2 linked regions of the Parasedimentitalea psychrophila genome follow. The protein of the gene in region 1 interacts with the protein of each later gene in a pairwise test. Links are inferred from orthologs where the notes say so. Each region holds a gene or a part of one and is shown in the gene's direction. Other genes may lie near its edges.

The links.
Region 2: the proteins of QPJ95_RS04730 (region 1) and QPJ95_RS21075 interact in binary tests that used the Escherichia coli proteins (3 or more experiments, as listed by UniProt). The link is inferred for Parasedimentitalea psychrophila from one-to-one orthologs.

What each region holds. Positions count from the first base shown.
Region 1 is NZ_CP127247.1:979,143-987,455, forward strand. Bases 2,599-6,062 are described here. They hold QPJ95_RS04730 (2-oxoglutarate dehydrogenase E1 component), read left to right. Parts: upstream 2,599-2,901; coding sequence 2,902-5,862; downstream 5,863-6,062. Other genes in these bases: QPJ95_RS04725 (hypothetical protein), read left to right, coding at 2,599-2,676; odhB (2-oxoglutarate dehydrogenase complex dihydrolipoyllysine-residue succinyltransferase), read left to right, coding at 5,866-6,062. In the rest of the region: sucC (ADP-forming succinate--CoA ligase subunit beta), read left to right, coding at 1-824; sucD (succinate--CoA ligase subunit alpha), read left to right, coding at 984-1,865; more of QPJ95_RS04725, read left to right, coding at 1,867-2,598; more of odhB, read left to right, coding at 6,063-7,368; QPJ95_RS04740 (hypothetical protein), read left to right, coding at 7,368-7,574; lpdA (dihydrolipoyl dehydrogenase), read left to right, coding at 7,686-8,313. UniProt on the Escherichia coli protein: E1 component of the 2-oxoglutarate dehydrogenase (OGDH) complex which catalyzes the decarboxylation of 2-oxoglutarate, the first step in the conversion of 2-oxoglutarate to succinyl-CoA and CO(2).
Region 2 is NZ_CP127247.1:4,365,276-4,373,059, forward strand. The notes cover bases 1,754-4,688. They hold QPJ95_RS21075 (ABC-F family ATP-binding cassette domain-containing protein), read left to right. Parts: upstream 1,754-2,261; coding sequence 2,262-4,115; downstream 4,116-4,688. Other genes in these bases: ndk (nucleoside-diphosphate kinase), read right to left, coding at 1,754-2,063; QPJ95_RS21080 (MarC family protein), read left to right, coding at 4,112-4,688. In the rest of the region: QPJ95_RS21060 (cytochrome P450), read right to left, coding at 1-1,100; QPJ95_RS21065 (TfoX/Sxy family DNA transformation protein), read left to right, coding at 1,238-1,570; more of ndk, read right to left, coding at 1,641-1,753; more of QPJ95_RS21080, read left to right, coding at 4,689-4,732; QPJ95_RS21085 (retropepsin-like aspartic protease family protein), read left to right, coding at 4,779-5,360; QPJ95_RS21090 (DNA polymerase III subunit chi), read right to left, coding at 5,668-6,126; QPJ95_RS21095 (leucyl aminopeptidase), read right to left, coding at 6,134-7,657. UniProt on the Escherichia coli protein: Genetic data indicate it may be involved in ribosome assembly or function.

The sequences.
Region 1 (8,313 bases):
TGGACCGCCAGACGTCTCAGGTTTCCTTTGTCTGCTCGACCGAGGGTGGCATGGACATCGAAGAGGTTGCCGCAGCAACCCCCGAAAAGATCCTGTCGTTCAGCGTTGATCCCGCCACTGGCTACCAGGCCTTCCACGGTCGCCGCATCGCCTTCACCCTGGGTCTCAAGGGCGTACAGGTCAAACAATGCGTCAAACTGATGGGCCAGCTGTACCAGGCCTTTGTCGAAAAAGACATGGAGATGCTGGAGATCAACCCACTGATCGTCACCGACGCTGGTGATCTGAAAGTGCTCGATGCCAAGATCTCGTTTGACGGCAACGCCCTGTATCGCCATGCCGACATTGCTGAGCTGCGCGACGAGAGCGAAGAAGACGCCAACGAGCTGGAAGCCTCCAAGTACGACCTGAACTACATCACCCTCGACGGCGAAATCGGCTGCATGGTGAACGGTGCGGGTCTGGCGATGGCCACTATGGACATCATCAAACTGTACGGTGCCGAGCCTGCAAACTTCCTCGACGTTGGCGGCGGCGCCACCAAAGAGAAAGTCACCGAGGCCTTCAAGATCATCACCTCTGACTCCAAGGTCAAAGGCATCCTGGTCAACATCTTCGGTGGCATCATGCGCTGTGATGTGATCGCCGAGGGCGTTGTTGCCGCGGTCAAAGAAGTCGGGTTGCAGGTTCCGCTGGTTGTCCGTCTTGAGGGCACCAATGTCGAAGCCGGCAAAGCGATCATCAACAACTCCGGTCTCGACGTGATCGCAGCCGACAACCTGTCGGACGGCGCCGAGAAGATCGTGAAAGCGGTTAAGGGCTGATGGCGCAAGGGAAGCCGCTGTCAAAAGAATGCCAACGTTGTCGCAAAGAAAAACGGCTCAACGAATATTACGAAAATGCCACCAAACCTGACCACCGCAACGGTATTTGCAAAGTGTGTCAGGCTGAGGTTGACAAGAATAATAGAGGGAAAGCCTAAAATGGCCATACTCATCGACGAAAACACCAAAGTCATCTGCCAGGGCCTGACCGGCTCGCAGGGTACTTTTCACTCTGAACAGGCCATTGCTTATGGCACCAAAATGGTTGGCGGCGTGACACCTGGCAAAGGTGGCATGACCCACCTGAACCTGCCCGTCTTCAACTCGGTCCACGAGGCCAAGCACGTCACCGAAGCCAATGCTTCCGTGATCTACGTGCCGCCGCCCTTTGCAGCGGATTCGATCCTCGAGGCGATTGACGCCGAAATGGAACTGATCATCTGCATCACCGAGGGCATCCCGGTGCTCGACATGATGCGTGTTCAGCGCGCACTCCAGGGCTCTAAATCGCGCCTGATCGGCCCTAACTGCCCCGGCGTGATCACGCCGGATGCTTGCAAAATCGGCATCATGCCCGGCCACATCCACAAACGTGGGAGCGTGGGTGTTGTGTCCCGGTCCGGCACCCTGACATATGAGGCCGTCAAACAGACCTCTGACATCGGTCTTGGCCAGTCCACTGCTGTGGGCATCGGCGGCGACCCGATCAAGGGCACCGAGCACATCGACGTGCTGGACATGTTCCTGGACGACGACGAGACCCAGTCGATCATCATGATCGGTGAAATCGGTGGTTCCGCAGAAGAAGAAGCCGCTGAATTCCTCGCCGAGCAGAAGAAGAAAGGCCGTTGGAAACCAACAGCTGGTTTCATTGCCGGTCGTACAGCCCCTCCAGGCCGCCGCATGGGCCACGCCGGTGCGATTGTTGCCGGTGGCAAAGGTGGTGCCGAGGACAAGATTGAAGCGATGAAATCCGCTGGCATCGTCGTCGCCGACAGCCCCGCCGGTCTGGGCGAAGCTGTTCTGAAGGCGATCGGCTAAAATGTCTTTCGCGCGCATTCCTCTTTTTAAGCGAAAACGCCCTAAAGCGGACGTTACACCTTCGCATGATGAGGCGTGCGCGCGAGATGATACAGACGACGCTTTTTGGTATGCGGCATCTTTGGCGCGTAGGATTGCCAACTCCCACCCGTCGAGCTCATTTCGTGAGCTGCCCAAAGAAGATTTACACGACGTTGGCCTTACTCGAGATGACAACCCAGAACTGCGCCTCGTAATGAGAGATGCGGTCTACTTTGCCAATGAACACATGCTGAAGCACTCACGTAGAGAACTGATCAAAGAGGTTTCTGCTGCGACCAAAAGCGCTGTGCACTTTAAGCTAGGAAACGATCCTGACGCTGGAAGTGTCACATCAGAAAAATTCACCAAGAACTTTGAAGACCCTGCCAGCACCCTGTGGCGCGACCAAAGCTGCAAGACCTTGGTATTGATCAAGCCGAATACAAATCCGGCTGCAGTTGGTGAGGCTTTTGTTTGGGCCATTTCCCTGCATGACTATGTTGACGAAAACGGGCGTAGTCGGGCCCAAAAACTGGAAGAGTTTGGGTTAGCCGCTTCCTTCTCGGACACCGAGAATAGCTCTGTCTCCAACAGCTCTTTGCAAGCTGAGGGCCGTTCTTATCACGGAGAAAAAATGCTCGCAGGTCGTATGACCAAAGAGGGCGGGCGAGACCACTCCGATATTTCGATGAAAGCCGCGGCATTCGGAGATCACTCTGGGTATTACAGAAGCATCCCCTCCCTTCCGTCATTGTTTGTTTGGGTAGAGCATCAGTATGTCGCTGCTTGAGCCAATTACTCCTCCCCGAAATCCCGCCCGGCGATGCCATCGGACGTCTTCTCTCTCACACATTTCCCCGATTTTTCCAGATTCTGTCGCTAAAACAGCCCTTTCGGCCCATTTTGCCGCAGGATCTGCCCTGCGTTTCATCAATTTGAAACCCCTGGCAGCAACTCTGCCCCAAATGACCCCTGGTCTCTCCCCATACGGCCCCAACCCACTCGAGGTTACCAAATGACCGAACAAAGCCCCAACGACCTCTTTCATGCCTCCTCCTTCATGCAGGGGCACAATGCCGAGTATCTGGAGCAGCTTTATGCCCAATACGCTAATGATCCGAATGCAGTGGACGCTGCATGGGGTGAGTTCTTTCGCCAGATGGGTGACGCAGAACTGGACGTAAAGGCCGAGGCGCAGGGCCCCTCGTGGGCGCGCAAAGACTGGCCGCCGCAGCCCGAAGACGAGCTGACCTCTGCGCTGACCGGCGAATGGGCTGCGCCCGTTGAAACCAAGGCGGCTGGCAAGAAGATCGCCGCCAAGGCCGAGGCTACCGGCGTCAAAGTGTCCGATGATGCGATCAAACGGGCGGTGCTGGACAGCATCCGCGCGCTGATGCTGATCCGCGCCTATCGCATCCGCGGTCATCTGGTGGCGGATCTGGATCCGCTGGGCATGCGCTCCACCGTGCCGCATCCTGAGCTGGACCCCAAGACCTATGGCTTCACCGAAGGTGACATGGACCGACCGATCTTTATCGACAACGTGCTGGGGCTGCAGCTGGCCTCGATGCGCCAAATCGTCGATATCGTCAAACGCACCTATTGCGGCACCTTTGCGCTGCAATACATGCATATCTCTAACCCCGCCGAGGCCAGCTGGCTGAAGGAACGGATCGAGGGTCTGGGCAAGGAAATCCAGTTCACCCGCGAAGGCCGCAAGGCGATCCTCAACAAGATGGTCGAGGCAGAGGGATTTGAGAAATTCCTGCATGTGAAATACATGGGCACCAAGCGCTTTGGTCTGGATGGCGGCGAAAGCCTGATCCCGGCGATGGAGCAGATCATCAAGCGCGGGGGTGCGCTGGGGGTGCGCGACATCGTCATCGGCATGCCTCACCGGGGCCGGTTGTCGGTGCTGGCCAATGTGATGCAGAAACCGTATCGCGCCATTTTCAACGAATTCCAGGGCGGCAGTTCCAAACCGGAAGACGTCGATGGCTCGGGCGATGTGAAATACCACCTCGGCGCCAGCTCGGATCGCGAGTTCAATGGCAACATCGTGCACCTGTCGCTGACCGCCAACCCCAGCCACCTCGAGGCGGTGAACCCGGTGGTGATCGGCAAGGTCCGCGCCAAGCAGGACCAGCTGAAAGACACCGATCGCACCCAGGTGATGCCAATCCTGCTGCACGGCGACGCCGCCTTTGCCGGTCAGGGTGTGGTGGCCGAATGTTTCGCCCTGTCGGGCCTCAAGGGGCACAAGACCGGCGGCACCATGCATATCGTGGTCAACAACCAGATCGGTTTCACCACCGCACCGCATTTCTCGCGCTCCTCGCCCTATCCAACGGATAACGCGCTGGTGGTCGAGGCGCCGATCTTCCACGTCAACGGCGACGACCCCGAGGCGGTGGTTCACGCCGCCAAAGTGGCAACCGAGTTCCGCCAGAAGTTCGGTAAAGACGTGGTGCTGGATATCTTCTGCTACCGCCGCTTTGGTCACAACGAGGGCGACGAGCCCATGTTTACCAACCCGGTGATGTACAAAAAGATCAAGACCCACAAAACCACCCTGTCGCTGTATACGGCGCGTCTGGTCAAGGATGGCCTGATCCCCGAGGGCGAGATCGAAGACATGAAGGCCGCCTTCCAGGCTAGGCTCAACGACGAGTTTGAAGCCGGCAAAGACTATAAGCCCAACAAGGCTGACTGGTTGGATGGTCGCTGGAAGCACATGGATACCAAAGACGAGGACTACCAGCGCGGCAAGACCTCGGTTTCCCCGGAAACCTTTGCCGAAGTGGGCGCAGCACTGTCGCATCTCCCCGACGGTGTGCCGGTCCACAAGACCGTTGGCCGCTTGCTGGATGCCAAGAAACAGATGCTGGCCGATGGCGCTGGTTTTGACTGGGCCACCGCCGAAGCACTGGCCTTTGGCTCGTTGTTGACCGAAGGTTTCCCGGTGCGCCTGTCCGGCCAGGACGTCACCCGCGGCACCTTCTCTCAGCGCCACTCGGGGCTGGTCAATCAGGACACCGAAGAGCGCTACTACCCGCTGAACAACATCCGCGCCGGTCAGTCGCAATACGAAGTCATCGACTCGGCGCTGTCAGAATATGCGGTGCTGGGCTTTGAATACGGCTATACTCTGGCAGAACCCAATGCGCTGACCCTATGGGAAGGCCAGTTTGGCGATTTCGCCAATGGCGCCCAGATCATGTTCGATCAGTTCATCTCGTCCGGCGAAAGCAAATGGCTGCGGATGTCCGGTCTGGTGGTGCTGCTGCCACACGGGTATGAGGGCCAGGGCCCCGAGCACTCCTCGGCGCGGCTGGAACGTTTCCTGCAGATGTGTGGCCAGGACAACTGGATTGTTGCCAACTGCACCACGCCGGCCAACTACTTCCACATCCTGCGCCGCCAGATGCACCGTAGTTTCCGCAAACCGCTGATCCTGATGACCCCGAAATCGCTGCTGCGCCACAAGCTGGCGGTCAGCAAGACCGAGGAATTCACCACCGGGTCCAGCTTCCACCGGGTGCTGTGGGATGACGCCCAGCACGGCAATTCAGACACCCAGCTGGTGAGCGATGACAAGGTCAAGCGGGTGGTGCTCTGTTCGGGCAAGGTCTATTATGACCTGCTGGCCGAACGGGATGAGCGCGGCATCGACGATGTCTATCTGATGCGCGTCGAACAGTATTACCCCTTCCCCGCCATCTCGATGGTCAAGGAACTGGGGCGCTTCAAACAGGCGGAAATCGTCTGGTGCCAGGAAGAGCCCAAGAACCAGGGCGCCTGGAGCTTTATTGAGCCCAATATCGAATGGGTGCTGACCCGTATCGGCGCCAAGCACAGCCGCCCGACCTATGCCGGACGCGCCACATCGGCCTCGCCTGCAACAGGGCAGGCCAGCCAACACAAAGCCCAACAAGCTGCGCTCGTGAACGACGCGCTAAGCATCGAAGGAAACTGATCCATGACCACCGAAATTCGTGTGCCCACATTGGGTGAATCGGTCACCGAAGCCACGGTTGCCACCTGGTTCAAAAAACCCGGAGATGCGGTTGCTGTAGACGAGATGCTCTGCGAGCTGGAGACCGACAAGGTCACCGTCGAAGTGCCCAGCCCCAGCGCCGGCACCCTGGGCGATATCATCGCCGCCGAGGGCGAAACTGTTGGCGTCAACGCGCTGCTGGCCACCCTCACTGCCGGGACGGCCGCCGCTGCTGCGGCGCCCGCCGCTGCGCCTGCTCCAGGTGCTGGCAACACCGACGTGATGGTGCCCACCCTGGGCGAATCGGTCACCGAAGCCACGGTGGCGACCTGGTTTAAAAAGGTAGGCGATTCTGTCGCCCAGGACGAAATGCTCTGTGAGCTGGAAACCGACAAAGTCTCGGTCGAAGTGCCGGCCCCCATCGCTGGGGTGCTGAGCGAAATCACCGCCGCCGAAGGCTCCACCGTGAATGCCAGCGCCAAGCTGGGGGTGATCTCCGGTGCCGGTGCTGCGGGTGCGCCGGCGCCAGCCTCGGCCCCGGCTGCTGTGGTTGCTCCTGCCGCCGCAGGCAAAGACATCGCCAATGCGCCATCGGCGGAGAAGGCCATGGCCGAGGCCGGTCTGACCGCGGCTGCCGTTGCCGGCACCGGCCGCGACGGTCGCATCATGAAGGATGACGTCTTCCGCGCCACTGCCGCCGCCGCTGCCGCCCCCGTCGCCACAACCGCAGCTGCGCCAGCCGCCGCCCCGGTTGCGGTGCGCGCCCCGGTCTCAGCCGATGACGCGGATCGCGAAGAACGGGTGAAAATGACCCGCCTGCGCCAGACCATCGCCCGCCGCCTGAAAGAGGCGCAGAACACCGCCGCCATGCTGACCACCTATAACGAGGTCGACATGACTGAGGTGATGGCGTTGCGCAGCCAGTACAAAGAGCTGTTCGAGAAGAAACACGGCGCCCGTCTGGGTTTCATGTCCTTCTTCACCAAGGCCTGCTGTCACGCACTGAAAGAGGTCCCCGAGGTCAACGCCGAGATCGACGGCACAGACATCGTCTACAAGAACTTCGTACACATGGGCGTTGCGGCCGGCACCCCAAGTGGTCTGGTTGTTCCGGTGATCCGCAATGCCGATGCAATGTCCTTTGCCGAGATCGAAAAAGCGATTTCCGAAAAGGGAAAACGTGCCCGAGACGGCAAACTGAGCATGGCAGAAATGCAGGGCGGCACCTTCACCATCTCCAACGGCGGCGTCTACGGCTCGCTGATGTCCTCGCCAATCCTGAACCCGCCACAGTCGGGAATCTTAGGCATGCACAAGATCCAGGACCGCCCCATGGCGATCAACGGAGAGGTGGTGATCCGTCCGATGATGTATCTGGCCCTGTCCTATGACCACCGCGTTGTCGACGGCAAAGGCGCCGTGACCTTCCTGGTGCGGGTCAAGGAAGCGCTGGAAGATCCCCGTCGTTTGTTGATGGATCTGTAATGGGTTTTGGCGCGCTCGATACCCGGACCACTTATCTCCTTCAGGAGAAAACCGTGGATTGGGAGCGCCAAAACGGCCCTGAACTGAGCACCGGCATTGCCGAGGGCAAGCAGGAATTAGGTATTTCAATCAACGGCTCCGCGATAACACCAGAGTGCCGGTACGCAACAGCGGAAAGCCCAAGTGCACCGCCACCTCCAGGGTGATGTTGAAATCAATGCACTCCCCCGTTCTTTTTGCCCCAAATACTCCGGGGGAGGCCCGCATGGGCCGGGGGCAGCGCCCCCTCCTCGCCCAAACCACAAAGGACCACATAAATGTCCCAATATGACGTCATCATCATCGGTGCAGGCCCCGGCGGCTATGTATCCGCCATCCGCTGCGCCCAACTGGGCCTGAAAACCGCCATTGTCGAGGGCCGCGAGACCCTAGGTGGCACCTGCCTGAACGTCGGCTGCATCCCCTCCAAGGCGCTGCTGCATGCCACCCATATGCTGCACGAGGCCGAGCATAATTTCACCAAGATGGGCCTCAAGGGCAAATCGCCCTCGGTCGACTGGAAGCAGATGAAATCCTACAAGGACGAAGTCATCGGTCAGAACACCGTCGGCGTCGAATTCCTGATGAAGAAGAACAAGATCGACTGGCTGAAAGGCTGGGCCTCGATCCCTGCCGCCGGCCAGGTCAAGGTCGGCGACGAGATCCACCAGACCAAGAACATCGTCATCGCCTCCGGCTCGGTGCCGTCATCCCTGCCGGGTGTTGAGGTCGACAACGACAAAGGCATCGTGGTGGATTCAACCGGCGCGCTGGAACTGCCCAAAGTGCCCAAGAAAATGGTCGTCATCGGTGCCGGCGTCATCGGTCTGGAACTGGGCTCGGTCTATGCCCGTCTGGGATCCGAGGTCACCGTGGTGGAATACCTCGACGCGGTCTGCCCCGGGA
Region 2 (7,784 bases), 3.4 Mb from region 1 along the record:
AGCGTCAGACCCACGCAGACATGCGGACCACCTGCAAACGCCAGGTGGCGGTTCCGGGCCCGTGATATGTCGAAAATCTCGGGCGCGTCGAACACATCCGGGTCGCGATTAGCTGCGCCAATCACCAGATGCAAATTGGTGCCCTTGGCGATGATCCTGCCGTCGATCTCAACCTCTGCCGTGGTTTCGCGGTTGCCCAGCTGATTGGGAGAGCGAAACCGCAACATCTCTTCAATGGCCGGTTTGATCAACTCAGGGCTGTTCAGCAATCGCTCTTTTTGATCCGGATGATCCTGTAAAAGGGCCAATCCGTTGCCAATCAGGTTGGTGGTGGTTTCATGGCCTGCGTTCAGGATGAAGATACAGTTCTGAATCAACTCGATTTCGCTTAATGTGCCGTCGGCCCCCTCCCCTTGAATCAATCGGGTCAGCACATCGTTTTCCAGATCCCCCGGCTGCGCCCGCCGCCGTCCAATCAGGTCCGACAAATAGGCTTTGAACTCGGCAACTGCCGTTTGACCGGCCGCCAGCTGTTCGGCGCTCAGCGACGGTTCCAACGCCCCGAGGATCGCCAGCGACCAGTCCCGCAGCGGTCCGCGTTCCTCCATCGGTACGTCCAGCAGGTTGCCAATGATCTGGATCGGGATAGAGGAGGCAAAATCTTCGATCAGATCCACCTGATCTCGCTGCGCCATATCCTCCAGCAAATGATCGACGGTTGCGATCAACCCTGTCTCCATTCGGGCAATGGCGCGCGGCGCCAGTGCCGAGGTCATGATCCTGCGCACCCGCGTGTGCAGCGGCGGGTCGGAAAACACCAGCGAGCTGGTGTGATGTTCAAACAGTGGCGAACCAACCCCGAACTTGGGCCCAAATGCCGCCTTTTTATCTGACGAATACAGGGTGGTATCACGGTAAATACGATCCAGATCACGGTGACGGCACAGCATCACCGACCCATCCGGCTGCGGCAAAACCGGAGCCTCTGCCAGAAGCGCGTCATAGTAGGGAAAAGGATCGTCAACAAACCCCTGCGGCGGATTCGCTAGATCAAAGCCTTCAATATTCACATTTGCTTGCAACGCTCTGTTTGCGGCCATTCCCATCACCCTCTCTCAATTTCACAGATAGGGTGAATGACTGTAAGTACACTGTCAATTGCCAGGAGGGGCAAACGGTCTCTGTCCGGGCGTTTTCTATGGATGACAACCGCGTTCAGCCCGGATAGAAACGAAACATGAACACACCGATATCCTCGATCCGCAACCTTGGCCCCGCATATGAAGAGGCTTGTGCCCGTGCGGGCATCCAAACGGCTGAACAGCTGCGGCAGCTAGGCGCTGATGAGACCTATGAGCAGTTGTTGAAAACCGGCACCAGACCCCATTTCATTGGCTATTACGTGTTGGTGATGGGCCTGCAGGGTCGGCCGTGGAATGACTGCAAGGGGGAGGAAAAAAAGGCGCTTCGCGTCCGGTTTGACGACATCAAGGGCCGCGCCTTTGACAAAGGGCTGTCAGAGCTGGAGGCGACCTTGAACCAGATCGGTGTCGTCGAGAAACGCCGCTAAGCCCTCATCATACAAAAAAGGCCGCCTGCGTTAACAGACGGCCCAATCAATTTTCAAAACCGGCTAAGGTTTAGCCAACCAGTTCAAGACCGGAGAAGAAGTAAGCGATTTCTTCAGCAGCGGTTTCCGGAGCGTCGGAGCCGTGAACCGAGTTTTCGCCAACCGACTCAGCAAAGTCAGCGCGCACGGTGCCGGCGGCAGCGTCTGCTGGGTTGGTTGCGCCCATGACTTCACGGTTCTTGGCAATGGCGCCTTCGCCTTCCAGAACCTGGCAAACGATAGGAGCCGACGCCATGAATTCACACAGCTCACCGTAGAACGGACGCTCGGCGTGTACTTTGTAGAACTCACCCGCCTGCGCGATGGTCAGGTGAATACGCTTTTGTGCGACGATGCGCAGGCCGGCGTCTTCGAATTTGGCGTTGATCTTGCCAGTCAGGTTACGGCGTGTTGCATCGGGCTTGATGATCGAAAATGTGCGTTCCAGAGCCATCGGGCTTCTCCTGTTATTGGGGTCGGGCAAAACGCCCCACCGCCAGTGATCTAATTTGGCGCTCGGGTAGCACGGCAGCCACCGTTTGGAAAGGGGACAGTCGGCGTCTGACCGCCGGAAATGCCGCAACAAACAGATCGCATCGAACCCCATAACAGAGACTGGCGCACACCGTCACTGTCTGCTACGTCCGGCTTTATGTTACGCATCAAAGATATCACATACGCGGTCGAAGGTCGGCCCCTGTTCGAAGGCGCCAGCGCCACCATTCCCAATGGGCACAAGGTTGGCCTGGTTGGCCGCAATGGCACCGGGAAAACCACTCTGTTCCGGCTGATTTACGGCGAACTGGTGTTGGAATCAGGCGACATATCGCTGCCCAACAAGGCCCGTATCGGCGGCATCTCGCAAGAGGCCCCGTCATCGAACGTGTCGCTGATCGACACCGTTCTGGCCGCCGACACCGAACGCGCTGAGCTGATGGCCGAGGCGGAAACCGCCACCGACCCGCACCGGATCGCCGACGTTCAGACCCGTCTGGCCGATATCGACGCCTGGTCCGCCGAGGCCCGTGCCGCCTCGATCCTCAAGGGTCTGGGTTTCGACGTCGAAGCGCAGCAACGCCCCTGCTCAGACTTCTCTGGCGGCTGGCGGATGCGGGTGGCCCTGGCTGCGGTGCTGTTTTCCGAACCGGACCTGCTGCTGCTGGATGAGCCGACCAACTACCTCGACCTCGAAGGCGCGCTGTGGCTTGAAGCCTATCTGGTGAAATACCCACATACCGTGATCATCATCAGCCACGACCGCGAATTGCTGAACCGCTCGGTCGGTGGCATCCTGCATGTCGAAGAACGCGGCTTGACCTATTACTCTGGCAACTATGATCAATTTGCCCGTCAGCGTGCTGCCAACCGGGCCGTGCAAGCCGCCGCTGCCAAAAAGCAAGATCTGCGTCGCGCCCATTTGCAGGGCTTTGTGGACCGGTTCAAAGCCAAGGCAAGCAAGGCCAAGCAGGCGCAAAGCCGGGTCAAGATGCTGGAGAAGATGGAAACCATCCGCGCGCCCGAAGATGCCGCGCGCACGGTCTTCACCTTCCCCGAGCCCGAAGAAATGTCACCACCGATCATCGCCACCGAGGGGGCCTCGGTTGGTTATAACGGCAAGGCGATCCTGAGCAATCTGGACCTGCGCATCGACCAGGACGACCGCATTGCCCTGCTGGGCAAAAACGGCGAGGGTAAATCCACCCTGGCCAAGATGCTGTCGGCGCGCCTGCAGGTGATGTCGGGCAAGATGACCCAGTCGAACAAACTGCGCATCGGTTTCTTTGCCCAGCACCAGGTCGACGAGCTGTTCATTGACGAAACGCCGCTGATGCACCTGCAACGGGAACGCCCCGGCGAGGGCCAGTCGAAACTGCGCGCCCGTCTGGCCGGATTTGGCCTGGGCGCCAATCAGGCTGACACCGAAGTCGGACGGCTGTCCGGCGGCCAAAAAGCGCGGCTGTCCTTGTTGCTGGCGACCATTGATGCGCCGCATATGCTGATTCTCGATGAGCCGACCAACCACCTGGATATTGAATCCCGCGAGGCGCTGGTCGAGGCGCTGACCGCCTATAGCGGTGCGGTGATCCTGGTCAGCCACGACATGCACCTGCTCAGCCTGGTGGCCGATCGCCTGTGGCTGGTCTCTAAGGGCACAGTGACCCCCTATGAGGGCGATCTGGCCTCTTATCGCGACCTGCTGCTGGCCAAGGACAAGCCAGCCCCAAAAGCGGCCGCAGCAAAGGCAAAACCCAAACGCCCCACCCGGGATGCCATTTTGGCGCTGCGCTCAGATGCCCGCAAAAGCGAGCAGCGGGTGGAAAAGCTGACGCAGATGAAGGAAAAGCTGGACACCAAACTGGGTGATCCCGAGATGTACCAGCCCGAGAACAAGGATCAGGCCAAGGTCTGGCAAAGCAAGCACGCCGAAGTCATGATTGCCCTGGGGCGTGCCGAGACCATGTGGATGAAGGCGCTGGAGAAACTGGAAAAAGCGGAAGCTCTATGATCGACACGGCCTTTCTGATCACCTCGTTTGTGACGCTGTTTGTCATTGTGGATCCGATTGGCCTGACACCGGTATTTCTGGCACTGACTCAAGGCATGAGCCCAGCCAGACGGCGCTCGGTCGGGCTGCGCTCCTGCTTCACCGCAGCCGGACTGCTGGCCCTGTTTGCCGCCTTTGGCGAGGCGGTGCTGGGATTTGTTGGCATCTCGATGGCCGCCTTCCGGGTGGCTGGCGGCGCCCTGCTGTTCCTCACCGCACTGGACATGCTGTTTGAGCGGCGCACAAAGCGGCGGCAAGATCAGGGCAGCGACGACGACATTGACGATCCTTCGGTTTTTCCAATGGCAATGCCGCTGATTGCCGGACCAGGTTCGATTGCGACGGTGATCCTGTTGGCCGGGCAAAGGCCAGGTATCGAAGGCTTTGCCATGGTGATAACCGTTATGCTGGCGGTGCTGGCCGTGCTGGTGGTGATGTTTCTCGCCTCTGGCCTGTTTGAGCGCATGCTGGGCAAAACCGGCATCAATGTGATCACCCGACTTCTGGGAATGCTGCTGGCCGCCCTGTCGGTGCAGTTCATTCTCGACGGGCTAAAGGACTTCGGATTTGCAGGCTAGCAAGTTCAGCATCGATGTCTAAATTAGACTGCAGGGGGGATGCTTGATGACAGATGTCGATTTTGGCCGGGTGATCTACCTTGTGCTGATGCTGGCCGCCGTGGGGTCCTGGGTGTTTGTACAAAACCGCCAGCGGCTGGGAAAAACAATACAGCAGCTCGCCATTTGGGCCTTTATCTTTCTGGGCGTGATTGCAGGTTATGGGCTCTGGGATGACATCCGCCGCACGGTCCTGTCGCAACAATCCGTGATCCGCAACAGCGGCCAGATCGCGGTACCACGCTCAGCCGACGGTCACTATTATCTGACCCTCAACATCAATTCCGTGCCTGTCACCTTTCTGGTCGATACCGGCGCCACCGATGTTGTGTTGAACGCAAAAGATGCGCGCAGGGCCGGAATAGACCCTGATGCCCTGGCCTACCTGGGCCGCGCCAACACGGCCAACGGAGAGGTGCGCACCGCCTCGGTCTGGCTCGACAGCATTTCACTGGGCCCCATCACTGACACCAATATCCGGGCCTGGGTCAATCAAGGCGAACTGGACCAATCGCTGCTTGGTATGAGTTATCTTCAACGCTGGTCCAGCATTGAAATTCGCAACGGCTCGTTGGTATTGACCCGCTGACAAAAAATGCGCCTATTGGCGCAGGCCTCCGGCGGAGGTATTTGAAACAAGAAGAAAAACAGGTGGCGCCCACATCGGCGGCAAGACACTTTAAGGCTGATCGCAAGGCCCCCCGCCACGGGACGCAGATGGATCGCGCAGCGAGGTTTCTCCTTGTGCGGTCATTGGCTCCTCAGCCTGTACCGCATAGGAAGTAAATCAGGTTTTGGTTAACCTTCGGTTAAAAGGAGAGCCGGGCCTGCTTCTTCTTGTCCAAAATACCTCAGGGTGAATTGGCCGCAGGCCAAGAGGGGCAGCGCCCCTGGCTTCAGGTTTCTGCCTTTTTTTCCCACTGGCCCGAGGCCTCGGACCAGTATTGTGCAGAACAGCCAGCGTCCGTCAGTGTCTTCCATTGGCTGCGCGCGCGTTTGACGGCATCTCCGTCGGTGCCGTCAAACAAGACACAGACCCGCTGCAGCGCCTCCACCTCGTCCGAACTCACCGATGCACCATCGACAGCCATCACGCAATCCGGGGTATTGGCAGCCATCGCGCCAGTGGTCAGAAGTACCGGCTGCAGCGCATCATTGGGCCCACCCTGCACCCCGTGTGGCAGAAAACTATCCTTAGCGCCCTGCCAGAGATGTTCGTCCAACCACCCCATGCGATCCGGGTCCCGACCGCGAACCGCAACCCGCCAACCCGCGCCCCCTGCCTTTTCCAGCAGCATGGGTAGGGTCTGTTCTAGGGACCTGCGGGTGAGGTGATAAAAGAAGACCGCGCCCATTATCGCCTCACTCCGCCCCAGTCTGCGTCTCGGTCTGCGTCTCGGTCTGCGTCTCGGTCTGCGTCTCGAAGCCATTGTGTACCAACCGGTTCAGCGCAGACACGCCCCAGCCGGTGGCCCCCTTGGGCGCATAGCTGGTGTCTGCCTTGACCGAAGCAACGCCGGCAATATCCAGGTGAATCCAAGGGGTCTCGTCCTTGACGAACCGCTTCAGGAACTGGGCTGCGGTAACGGATCCCGCTGCGCGACCACCGGTGTTCTTGATATCCGCAATACGGGATTTAATCAGATCATCGTAGCCCTTTCCCAAGGGCATCCGCCAAGCACCTTCATCTTCGGCAGCGGCGGCTTTGAGAAAGGCATTGCACAGCGCGTCATTGTTCGAAAACACACCGGCATTTTCATGCCCCAAGCCTACGATAATGGCCCCTGTCAGGGTGGCCAGATCAATCATGCCAACCGGGTTGAACCGCTCTTGCGTGTACCACATCACATCACAGAGCACCAAACGCCCTTCGGCATCGGTGTTGATCACCTCAATGGTGTCACCCTTCATCGATGTCACCACATCGCCGGGACGGGTGGCATTGCCAGAGGGCATGTTTTCCACCAACCCAACCAAGCCAACCACATTGGCCTTGGCGCCGCGCAGCGCAAGCGCCCGCATGGTGCCGGCCACCACGCCCGCCCCGCCCATGTCCATGGTCATATCTTCCATGCCTCCCGCCGGTTTCAATGAGATACCGCCAGTGTCAAACACCACGCCCTTGCCGACCAGCGCCAGTGGAGCCTCGCCCTCAAGGCCGCCGTTCCACTGCATGATCACCACTTTGGAGGGGCTATCGGAGCCCTGACCGACACAGAGCAGCGAGCGCATCCCCAGCTCTTCCAACTGCGGCTCGTCCAGCACCTCGACCTTCAGGCCGATGGCTTCCATCTCAACCAGGCGGTTGGCGAATTCGGTTGTGGTCAGTACATTGGCGGGCTCATTGATCAGATCGCGGGTCATGTGGACGCCTTCGGCCACCGCCAGCATCGGTGCAAATTTGGTGGCAGTCTCTTCATGCGCCTTATGCGCAATCACCACGGCGTCGAGTGTCTTGCTGTCCTGGGCCGTTTTATGCTGATCAAATGAGTAACTGCGCAGAGCAATACCAAGCGCCAGATCGGCGGCTTTGGGCATTGATCCGGCCATCACCGTCATGATCTTGCCGGCCCCTATTTTGGCCAGGGCCGCACCGGCCTTGCGGGCCTCAATCGGAGTGACCCGGCGTGGCAGTACCAGCACATCCAACGCTTCGACCTGCAGTCCGGCAGGCCAGCCCAGAGAGATGATCTGGCCGGTCTTGGCTTTCTTAAAACTGTCGCTGGCGATGAGCCGCGCCAAGGCGCCTTTGCTCAGTCGGTTGGCGCTGCGTCCAGCCTGATCCATGAGGCCCTCGGGGGTGATCAGGATCACCAGACGCCCGACCTGTTCTGACAGTGACTTGGGGTCGTAATCGACAAAACGGATTGGTGTCAGATGGCTCATGAAGCGGGCTCCAGCTTAGGTTGATACGAGGTGCTGCAACAGCTAGCCTGCGACACCGCAATTGGCTAGGGGCAGTCGAAGGCGAAGGATCTGCGTTGACGTGGAAATTGCAGTTTTACCCGGCCTC